Regions from separate parts of the Haliea atlantica genome, predicted to be linked through region 2. Evidence: riboswitches for the same ligand, from Rfam matches in the RefSeq annotation. Region 2 holds a riboswitch; the other holds the start of a gene.
The links. Region 2 has a riboswitch for cobalamin ahead of ACYVGS_RS14390 (TonB-dependent receptor family protein). Riboswitches for the same ligand answer to the same signal wherever they lie in the genome.
Positions count from the first base shown of each region.

Region 1 (5,578 bases), on a different contig from region 2:
CAGGCAGCGCCGCTCCGCCATGGCCGACAGAGCCGCGCGCAGCCAGGCGCCGTCGCGGTCGGGGCCCAGGGGCTGCACCAGCACCTGCAGGCGGCCGCCGCAGGGCAGGCCCAGGCGCTCGTTCTCCTCGGCGCTGACACCGTATTCGACCACCGCGGCAGTGTCCGGCAGACGCCCCTCCCGCAGGCGCTCCAGCAGGTCATCCTCGATACAGCCCCCGGAGAGGGAACCGACCTGCCCGCCGGCGCTGTCACAGGCCAGCAGTGTGCCGGGGGGGCGCGGCGCGGAACCGGTGCCGGCGACAATGGTACACAGCCAGACCCGGCGGTCCGCCGCCGCCAGCCAGCCCAGCGCGGCTTCGAGCACGGCCTGGTCGAGGGTCTGCATCACGGCGCCGCCCAGTGTTGATCGAGCAGGCCACCGATGGTGTTGGGGACCACCAGGTGCGCCGCATACCAGGTGTGCAGGCAGCGAATGCGCTGAAAATCGGCAATGCCACCAATGCCCCGTCCGCTGAGTACATCCAGAAAGCCCAGGCGCGCCATTTCCGCGCGAAGGTCGTGGTCCAGGTAGCTGTCACGCAATGCGATGTGCGCGCGGTGATCCTCGGCCATGGCGGCTTGCAGTGCCGGCTCCGCATCGACCCGAGCCTGGAACTCGGCAATCAGCCCGCCCGCCTCGACCTGGTCGATGCGGTAGTTGAGGGCGCCATCCACCAGCCAGAACAGGGTGGGAAAGGGCTTGCCGGCCACCAGGGAGGCCACGCGGATCACCTGCGGCTCGCCGAGCTCGTCGCTGACGGCAATCGCCTCCAGCCCCCGGGGCTCACGCCCCAGCAGTTCCGCCACCCGTTGTCGCTGCGCCGCTGTTACCGCCATCGTCCCTTCCCGTGTAAATCGGCGAAATTCTACGGAAAAAGCCCCGCCGGGGACAGCCGCGGCCCTGGCCGGGCTGCCGGGCCGTATCGCCAGCCCCACCGCAGCCGCCTGGACAATAGATTGACAGCCCGTCGCCCAGGGCCTAGAGTGCGCGCCGTGCCAGGTGCCCACCGCCGCTGCAGACGTCTTGCGGCTGGGTGGGTTAAATGGGAAGTGTGGTGAGGCCTTCGCGCCGATGCCACCGCTGCCCCCGCAACGGTAGACAGCGCCAGTCGCTGTGAGCCCGATACCTGCCTGTCACCAGCAACGATGGAGCGGAGGGCTTCATTGAAGGTTGCCTGATGCCGCTCGCGCATTGTGTTCCCTGAATCCCCTCCCTCAGTCGCCACCCCTTGACTGGCTATTGAGGTTACTCATGAGATCAGCTTCCACCCGCGGCGCCCTGGCGCTGTGCACCCTGCTCCCCCTGTCCGTCCAGGCCCAGCCCCTCGAGGAAGTCATTGTCACCTCCTCCCGCGTGCCCATGCCGGCGCGGGAAATCGGCACCTCGGTCTCGGTCATCAATGCCGCGGAAATTCGCAGCCTGGGCTTCAACAGCCTGCAGGATATCCTGCGCACCCAACCCTCGGTGGCGGTGAGCAACAACGGCGGTGCCGGCAAGATTTCCTCCCTGCGCATTCGCGGCGAGGAGGGCTATCGCACCCGGGTGCTGATCGACGGCATCGACGTATCCGACACCACCGCGCCGCAGTTTGGCCCGCGGGTGGAGCAGCTGCTCAGCAGCGGTATCCAGCGGGTGGAAATCCTGCGCGGGCCCCAGGGCCTGATGTACGGCGCCGACGCCGGCGGCATCGTCAATATCAGCACCCGCACGCCGGGCGAGGGCCTGCGCGGTGACGTCAGCGCCGAGGCCGGCCGCTACGGCACCCGCCAGTACAGCGCCAACCTGAGCGGCGGCAACGCGCTGGTCGATGGCAGCCTGTCCCTGACCGACCTCGAGAGCGACGGTTTCAACGCGCGCCTGGATGACCGCGATCCCGCCGACGACGACGGCTACGACAACACCACCGCCCACGGCCGCCTGGGCTGGAATGCCGGCGAACGGCTGCGCCTGGAGCTGGTGGCGCGGGACGTGGAGGGCGACAGCCAGTACGACGACTGTTTCAACCCGATTACCTATGGCAGCACCAACAGCTGCCGCGACGAGTACCAGCAGCAGGCCTGGCGCGGCGCCGCCCTCTGGCGCGGGGAAACCCTCAATCACGAACTGGCCTGGAGCCGCAGCGACACCGAGCGCGCCACTTTCAGCGATGGCCTGGCCGGCTTCGCCACCGAGGGCAGTCTCAGCCGCTGGAGCTACCTGGGCAGCTATGCGCCCAATGAGTCCCTGCAGCTGGTCTACGGCGCCGAGCACGAAAGCGCGGAACTCGACGACGGCAGCTTCGATACCGAGCGCGACCAGACCGGCTATTTCCTCGAGTACCAGGGCAGCCTCGACCAGCGCCTGTTCTTCACCGCCGGCGCGCGCCACGATGACAACGAGGACTTCGGCGAGCACACCACCTGGCGCGTCAGCGGCGCCTGGGTCATTCCCCTGCAGCAGCACGAGCTGAAGCTGAAGGCCACCCGCGGCACCGGCTTCCGCGCCCCCTCCCTCTACGAGATCGCCTACAACCGCAGCTTCGCCTTTGCGCCGGCTGCGGATGTGGTGTTGCAGGAGGAGCGCAGTGCCGGCCACGACCTCGGCGTTGCCTTCCAGAGCGCCGGCGGCGTGTACCTGGAGGCAGTCTGGTTCGACCAGGACGTCGAAAACGAAATCTACTTTGACCTGGTGGACTACTCCGGCTACCTCCAGGGCCGCGGCGACACCCGCTCCCGGGGCGTGGAACTGATTGCCGACATTCCCCTGGGCGAGCGCCTCAGCCTGTCCGGCAACCTCACCTGGAACGACACCGAGAACGCCGAGGGCGACGATCGCACCTACCGGCCCCGGCAGCTGGCCAACCTGAGCCTGCGCTGGCAGTCCCCCGGAGAGCGCCTTAACCTGGGCCTGCACCTGCGCGCGGCGCGGGACGCCCAGGAGTTCGACGGCCGCGCCCTGGACGACTACGAAGTACTGTCCCTGAACGCCCGCTTCAACCTGCTGCCCCGCCTGGAGCTCTTTGGACGGCTCGAGAACCTGCTCGACGAGGACTACCAGGAAGTCCCTGGCTACCGCAGCAGCGGTCAGGCACTCTACGCGGGCATCCGCTACCACTTCCAGGAGTGAACCATGAGTGACAGCCCCGAGACCCGCAAGGACGCGCGCCACAAACGCGCCATGGAAAAACAGAAGAGCCGGGTCGACGCCAGCATCGCCCGCGCCGACACCGAGCGCGGCGTGGCCATCCTGCTCACCGGCAACGGCAAGGGCAAGTCCAGCTCGGCCTTCGGCATGGTCATGCGCGCCCTCGGCTACGGCTACCGGGTCGGCGTGGTCCAGTTCATCAAGGGGGAGCAGCTCTCCGGCGAGGAAATCTACCTGCGTGATCATTGCCCGCAGGTGGATTTTCATCAGATGGGCACCGGCTTTACCTGGGACACCCAGGATCGCAGCGGCGACATTGCCGCGGCCCGGTCAACCTGGGAAAAGGCCCGCGCGATGCTCGACGACCCCGCCTACCACCTGGTCGTGCTCGACGAACTGACCTACATGCTGGCCTTCGATTACCTGCCGGAGGAGGAGGTCCTCGCGGCCATTGCCGGCAGGCCAGCGGAGCAGAGCGTGGTGGTCACCGGCCGCGGCGGCGGCAGCGCCCTGCAGGATCTCATGGATACCGTCTCCGAAGTGAGGGATATCAAGCATGCCTTCAACAGCGGCATCAAGGCCCGGCGGGGCGTTGACTACTAGGGTCGACCGCCGGCCACAGCTGGCGCAGCGCCTGCTCTTGGCGCTGGCCCTGATCCTGCCCCTGAGCATGCTGCTGGCACTCGGCAGCGGCGCGGTCACCCTCGCACCGGGGGAAGCCTGGGCCGCCCTGCTCGGCCAGGCGGACGCCCAGGCCAACCTGATCGTGCAACAGCTGCGCCTGCCCCGGGTGCTGCTCGCCGCCATTACCGGGGCCACCCTGGCGGTCAGTGGCGCCGCCATGCAGGGGCTGTTCCGCAATCCGCTGGCCGATCCCTCGCTGATTGGCGTCACCGCCGGCGCCTCCCTCGGCGCCTCCCTGTTGATTGTGCTCGGCGGCGGACTGCTGCCGGGCCTGCCCGGGCTCACCCTGATTTCCCTGGCCGCCTTCGCCGGCGGCGCCCTGGCGGTACTGGTGGTCTATCGCCTGGCCAGCAGCGAAACCGGCACCTCGGTGGCCACCATGTTGCTGGCGGGCATTGCCATCACCTCCCTCGCCGGGGCCGCCGGCAGTCTGCTGGAATTCCTCGCCGACAATGAACACCTGCGCCGCATCAGCCTGTGGAAGATGGGCGGCCTGGACGGCGCCACCTTCTCCCGCCTGGGCGTCGCGGCGGTCGTCGGCGGTGCGCTGCTGATCGCCCTGCCCCGCTATGCCACGGTGCTCAATACCCTGTTGCTGGGGGAGTCCGAGGCACGCCACCTGGGCATCGATGTGGAGCGGCGCCAGCGCGGCATCATCCTGTGGGTGGCCGTCGGCGTCGGCACCTCGGTCGCCATGGTCGGTACCATCGCCTTTGTCGGCCTGGTGGTGCCGCACCTGGTACGCCTGCTGATCGGTCCCGACCACCGGGTGCTGCTGCCGGCCTCGGCCCTGGCCGGGGCGATACTGCTGGTGCTGGCCGACAGCCTGGCGCGAGTCGCGCTGGCGCCCACCGAGCTGCCGGTAGGGATCATCACCGCCATGGTCGGGGTTCCCTTCTTCATCTCCCTGCTGCGCCAGCGGCGGCATTTCGGCATGACGCCGTGAGCCTGTTGCAGCTGGACAACATCGCCGCCGCCCCCTGGGGCGAGCCGGTGCTGGCGGACATCAGCCTGAGCCTGCCCGCGGGGCGCGTGCTCGCCGTCCTCGGCGGCAACGGCGCCGGCAAGTCCTCCCTGCTGCGCCTGGTCGCCGGGGATATTGCCGCCAGCCGCGGCCGCGCCAGCTTCGCCGGGCAGGCACTGGGCGACTGGCCGCGCCGGCAGCTGGCCACCCGTCTCGCCTGCCTGCCGCAGTTTTCCAGCCTCAGCTTTCCCTTCAGCGTCGAGGAAGTGGTGCTGCTCGGCCGCACCCCCCACAGCAGCGGTCGCCAGCAGGACCGGCTGATCGCGCAGCAGGCGATGCAGGCGACCGACACCCTGGGCCTGCGCCATCGCCTCTACACCCAGCTGTCCGGGGGCGAGCGCCAACGGGTGCAGCTGGCGCGGGTGATGGCGCAGATCCTCGACCGCTGCGACCAGGGCTGCCTGCTGCTCCTGGACGAACCCACCACCGCCCTGGACCTGAACCATCAGCAGCAGCTGCAGGCCACGGTAGCCGACCTCGCTGGCCGGGGCTGCGCGGTGCTGCTGGTGGTCCACGATGTCAATCTGGCCGCCGCCATGGCCGACCAGTTGCTGGTGCTGGATCGCGGCCGCTGCGCCGCCCAGGGCAGCCCCGGGGAGGTGCTCACCCCGGCCCTCTTCCGCGACCTGTTCCACGCCGACGTGCTGATCGGGGAACATCCCGACGGCGGCCGCCCACTGGTGATCAGCCGGTGACGCCGCGAGG
Region 1 is NZ_BAAGXL010000003.1:690,243-695,820, forward strand. Features, by position in the region: gene ACYVGS_RS03225 (XdhC family protein) at 1-387, opposite strand, end outside; gene ACYVGS_RS03230 (DUF501 domain-containing protein) at 387-878, opposite strand; cobalamin riboswitch at 1,023-1,190, shown strand; gene ACYVGS_RS03235 (TonB-dependent receptor plug domain-containing protein) at 1,294-3,147, shown strand; gene cobO (cob(I)yrinic acid a,c-diamide adenosyltransferase) at 3,151-3,768, shown strand; gene ACYVGS_RS03245 (FecCD family ABC transporter permease) at 3,836-4,795, shown strand; gene ACYVGS_RS03250 (heme ABC transporter ATP-binding protein) at 4,792-5,568, shown strand; gene ACYVGS_RS03255 (cobalamin-binding protein) at 5,565-5,578, shown strand, end outside.
Region 1: it holds a riboswitch for cobalamin, as region 2 does, so the genes downstream of both, ACYVGS_RS03235 (TonB-dependent receptor plug domain-containing protein) here and ACYVGS_RS14390 (TonB-dependent receptor family protein) in region 2, are expected to answer to the same signal.

Region 2 (5,578 bases):
CGAACTGCAGTCCTGGCAGCAGCAGTTCGCCGTCGAGTGTCATGACCCGACCTGGGGCCTCGCCCCAGCCTCCGAGACCTTCGATACCGGTTGCCTGGAGGGCGCGGATAATCGTCAATGCCTGTTCCTGGCAGGGAGGCCCCTGTTGTTCGATGCTCCGGTCGTAGCAGGTTTCCAGTTGCCCCAGCAGGGAAAGAGCCCGTTCACGGGCAGGGTGCTCAACACCTTCCAGCAAGTGGCGCATCTCTTCCACGGTGTGATGCAGGGCGTCCTCGGCAAGCTGCGTCTTCCCCGCCTCAAGTGCCTTCGTCAACTGGCTATGCAGCAGACCAAAGGGACCGTGCACCATTTCGCTTTGCACGGCTTCCGGCAGTGTCTTGAACCAATCGCGATAGCGCCCGCTTGACATGCGCGAGATACGTGGGCCCATGCTCTCGAGGGCCGCGGCGTCATTGGGCAGGTTTACCCCGCGTTCCTGCATCATGTCGAGGAGGGCCTGCTGGGTCGGCGGCAGCTCTCCCGTGGTATAGCCTGCCTGTTTCATCCAGTTGAGGATCTGCCACAGTGATGCGGGGACATCCAGGTTGTCAGCACCGATGTTATGGCGGCCCGGTGGGTGGTTGTAGTAGACAATGGCAACGCGCTTTTCGGCGTTCGGAGTGGTTTGAAGGTGATGCCAACGGTTGATTCTGGAGACCAGTGTGGCGATGCCCTCGTCTACGGCAGCCAGGGGCTGGATACGGATACCGCTGAGCGGATCATCTCTTTCTCCGCCGGCCGCGGCGATGACCAGGGGCTGACTGGCGCCCTGCAATTCGGGCAAGGCGACCTGGTAGTAAACCTTGTCATGCGCCAGGCCATCCGATGACAGCTGCCTCTCCAGCGGGGTGCGATCGCGCATCTTGATGGCCTTGATCACGGGCAGGTCGAGTTCCCGGAACGCGTCGACCACCTGCTCCCGTCCCTCGCCCCCGCCAACCACAAAGTCCTGCAGCATGACGACCGCTGTGAGGCGATGTTTCAGAGGAAGCAGCGCCCGCGCTGCGGACACTCCAGCCTCACCCCAGTAAGCCAGCGCGGTGAGACATTCGTGCCCTGCATCGACACTGGTGGCGCGACAGAATTCGCGCAGGAGGGTGTTATCGGCGGGGCGGTCACCGCCCGCGTGATCCAGTACGACGATTAGTGGCTGGTCGTCGTCCACTGATGGCAGGCTTGTCGTGACCTGATTGCGATAGACCCAGCGCAGGCGTGGAAGGGCTTGCGCGGGAGGTACTTCGATCTTTTTGCCCAGTTTTGCAAAGCTCCAGGCAAACAGGGCCGCAGTATTGCTGCTGCCGCCCGCCTGCCAGTAGCGGCGGGCATTGATCCAGTCGGCTTGCCGGGGGTAGCGAGCTGTCAGGTCGTCGAGTGATTGGTCGAAATCCGTGCTCGGTTGCATACCCGCGATATGCCGCAATTGCTCACCGTTAGTGAAAATGGTCCGACCATTCATGCGGCTTTGCTGGATCAGTCGATGGTCGCTGCTGATCATCAGCAGTGAGGTTTCGCTTCGCGCCAGCACTGGCTCCAGCTCGGCAACGCTGGCTCCAAACAGGCCGATGCCCAGCACCAGGTCTGCGCTGTCGACCAGTGTTTGCCGCTGTGGCTCCGTCATCTCCCAAAGTTGGGCATCGGATCGGGCAATCACGCGGAGCTGTGGGTGATTTTCGCTGAATAGCCGGACGGCATCGGCGATCGTTTCGGCGTTGCGTTGCGAAGCCAGGACCAGAATATGTTTCTCGTCTGCGGTATCGGGTCGAGCGAAGGCTATCTGGGTAAGGCAGACCAGAAGCAGCAGCAAACCACGCATGATGACGATTCCTCGACTGTGTGAAAGTTCGAGGCAAGAAAGCTACGTACCGTGGCAGCTGATAAGGGGAGTCAGGCTGTTGCAGTACCGAGTATTCCCGCCCGGTGCTGGAAAACAGAGTTTATCCAGCGTTTTAGGCTGCGCGCGGTAAAGACGCGACAGCCCGTGATTTTCTGGCGACAAGTATCTGGCTCACGGCTATTGAAAAGCCGCTGACAGTTGCGGGTACAGCCCCGGATTTTCACCGGGTTCCTTGAATGCCGATGGATAATCGGCTCGCCAAAGCGTCGGCAGTTTTAATGATCGAGGTCAGTGCTGTCAACTGAAAATCGTTTTTGTCGACACCTTACAGATTTAATCAATTATTGGTTACGCAAATATTTTGGGTGGCAAAGGTTGTGTTGAGTTCGGCGTTACACGGCCTATCTAAAGCTGGCGTTAGCGTTATCAACGGTTAATTCGAAGAGGCTGTTTGTTTTTCTGAGTTGACTTACCGTTGGCAATGCCGATAGAGTCCGCGCCCTGCATCAGGTGCCTGCTCGTCATCCCTTCGCCGGGGAAGACTGGAACAGGGTAAACGGGAAGTGTGGTGCGTCACGGCAGGAATCCAAGCAAATTCCACGGCCGCCGCTGACAACGCCACCGCTGCCCCCGCAACGGTAAATGAGTTCGCGATCGAATTCACAAGCCCGAAACCGACCTGGTGATAATGCCTTCTGGTGTTATCACGGAGTGCAGTACTGCAACAACGATGAAGCGGAGGGCTTTGTCGGTGGTTAACTGCCTCTGTTACATGGCGCTCGCCACTCTTACCCCTCCCTCAATCATTGTTTTTACAATTGCCGATTGAGGATTGATCATGAAAAACCTGCCTGTTTTCCGCAGTACCCTTGCGGGCTGTTGCTGTTTCTTGCCGCTGCAGCCTGTCATTGCTTCGTCCGATATTGATGAGCTTGTTGTAACGGCTACCCGTACACCGGTAGCCATGGCCGACAGCCTGGCGTCCGTCACCGCCATCAGTCGGTCGGACCTCGAGGCCCGTCAGCCTCTGGATCTGGTTGATGTTTTCCGCCAGGTGCCGAGCCTGGACATCAGTCGCAGCGGTGGACCCGGGTCCGCCACCAGCCTGTACACCCGGGGCACCGCCAGTGGCCACACGCTGATTCTGGTCGACGGCCAGCGGGTGAGCAGTGCCACCCTGGGTAGTGCCAATTTCCAGTTTCTCAACCCGGACCAGATCGAGCGCATTGAAGTCGTGCGCGGGGCACGCTCCAGCTTGTACGGTAGTGAGGCGATCGGCGGCGTGATTCAGATCTTTACCCGCGACGGTTCCGCCAGCGAGGGCAGCTACCTCACCACAGCGGCCGGCAGCAATGCGATGTACCGGCTCGCGCTGGGCTCCAGTGGCAACAGCGGCAACTGGCGCTACGGGGTACATGCTTCGTACCTGGAAACGGAGGGTATCGACAATCTGGCAATCGATACCGGCTTCAACAAGGATCGGGATGGCTACCGCAACAAATCCGTCAGCGCGAGCACGGGTTACCGGTTTGACAATGGCGCAGATCTCTCCTTTCGTTACCTGGAGAGCAATAACCGCAACGAGCATGACAGTGCTTCCAATGCCTCGGAGAAGCCCTATAGCGAAGGCATCGTACAAAATATCAATCTGCGCGGACGGCTGCCTTTGACCGATGTCTGGAGCACGGAGCTCTCCCTCGGCGTTTCCACGGATGACAGCGACAACTTCGACAGCGTTACCGGCCTAAACCAGGGGGATTTTCGCACGGAAAGGCAGCAGCTTTTTTGGCAGAACGACATTGTCGTGGCCGAGGGGCATCTTCTCACCCTGGGCTACGATTACTACGAGGATGACGTTGCCAGCAACTCCAACGATTACCTCGATGGACTGGGCAACCCGGTGCGCAGTCGGGACAACAAAGCGCTGTTTGGGCAATACCAGGCGAGCTGGCGCCAGCTGGATGTGGTGCTGGGCCTGAGGGAAGACGACAACCAGGAATTTGGTGACCACACCACCGGTAATGCCGCGATTGGCCTGCAGTTGAGTGAGTCCTACAAGCTCATCGCGTCCTGGTCTGAGGGTTTCAAGGCGCCCACCTTCAATGACCTCTACTGGCCGGCCGGCCCCTTTAGTGCGGGGAATCCCGACCTGGAGCCAGAGTCCTCGGAGAACAGCGAGCTGAGTCTACGCGGCGATTACGACAACTGGCACTGGTCTATCGCCTATTTCGAGAACGACGTGAAAAACCTGATTGATTGGGCGCCGGGCGCCGATTTTGTCTGGCGACCCTACAACGTCAGTGATGCAGAGATAAGCGGCGCCGAGTTCGCGATAGGTGGTGACATGCTGGGTTGGCGTGTCGATGCTGCCTACAGCTATGTCGAGCCAAGGGACGCCGGTACCGACAAGTTGCTGATCAAGCGCAGTCGCGACAATCTGACGCTGAATGCCAATCGGGAGTTTGATGCCCTGACACTGGGCCTGTCGCTGAAAAGTCAGGGACAGCGCTATACCAATACGGCGAATACCGAATCGCTGGGGGGCTACGCTACCTTCGATCTCCGGCTTGGCTACCGCTTGACCCGCCAGCTGGAAGCGACTTTCAAGATGGAGAATATCTTTGACAGGGACTACCAGCTCAACAAGGGCTACAACCAGGAGGGGCGTGAATGGCAGCTGGGTCTGACCTACTCGTTCTGATTCCGGGCTGGACCTGAGGGCTGTGATCAGCGTTGCTTATCACTCGCCAGACCGGGTGGCTGATATGAAAGCGTTCATGGTGGCTGCCCGGTCGGCCTTGACTGAAAGCGCTGTCGGTCAACCACCATGATGGGGGTGTACTCATGAATGTCGAGGATTTCTACCGCCTGCTTTTCAGTCGCCGGGATGTCCGGGGCGAATACCTGCCCGACCCGGTTTCCCCCGAGGTGTTGGCGCGCATCCTCAACGCGGCACACCATGCGCCATCGGTCGGCCTCTCCCAGCCCTGGAATTTTATTGTCGTGCGGGAAGCGTCCAGGCGCCGTGCGGTTTACCGGGAGTTCGAGGCTTGTCGCGAACGAGAGGCTGCTCACTTCGAGGGAGAGCAACGCCAGCGGTATGATCGGCTCCGGCTCGAAGGCATTCTCACGGCTCCCGTGAACATTTGTGTCACCTGTGATCGCTCACGGGCCGGTCCCGCCGTCCTGGGGAGAACGCAGCAGCCGGATACCGACATCTACAGCACGGTCTGCGCGATTCAGAATCTCTGGTTGGCGGCGAGAGCCGAAGGTCTGGGGCTAGGTTGGGTTTCCATCCTTCGGACGGATGTGCTGAAGACCTTGTTTGCATTGCCGGAATCGGTGGAGCCGATAGCCTATCTTTGCCTGGGGCATGTCAGCGATTTTTATAGTCGGCCTGAACTTGAGGTTAGAGGATGGCGCAATCGCCTGCCCCTCGAAAGTCTGGTATGGCTAGACCAATGGGGGGAGACCAGCGCGGAAGACCCGTTGCTGGTGTCAGTGCGCCGTGTTTCCGCACTAGACTGAGCATTGACGGCGCTCCCGCGGGTCATTGCAGGTGCCGGTATGATGTGTCGTCGCTCCCTCCGGCGACGGGCGCCGGGTTTTGCTCGTCCCGCTGCCTTGCCTCATAGTCCTCAAGCATTCGCTGCATGCGTTCCGCTAGCAGGGCGGCATGCAGTTGTTGTTGGCGCTGCTCGTCGC
Region 2 is NZ_BAAGXL010000022.1:42,452-48,029, reverse strand. Features, by position in the region: gene ACYVGS_RS14395 (cobaltochelatase subunit CobN family protein) at 1-1,852, opposite strand, end outside; cobalamin riboswitch at 2,013-2,149, opposite strand; cobalamin riboswitch at 2,365-2,570, shown strand; gene ACYVGS_RS14390 (TonB-dependent receptor family protein) at 2,838-4,574, shown strand; gene bluB (5,6-dimethylbenzimidazole synthase) at 4,718-5,401, shown strand; gene ACYVGS_RS14380 (BCCT family transporter) at 5,424-5,578, opposite strand, start outside.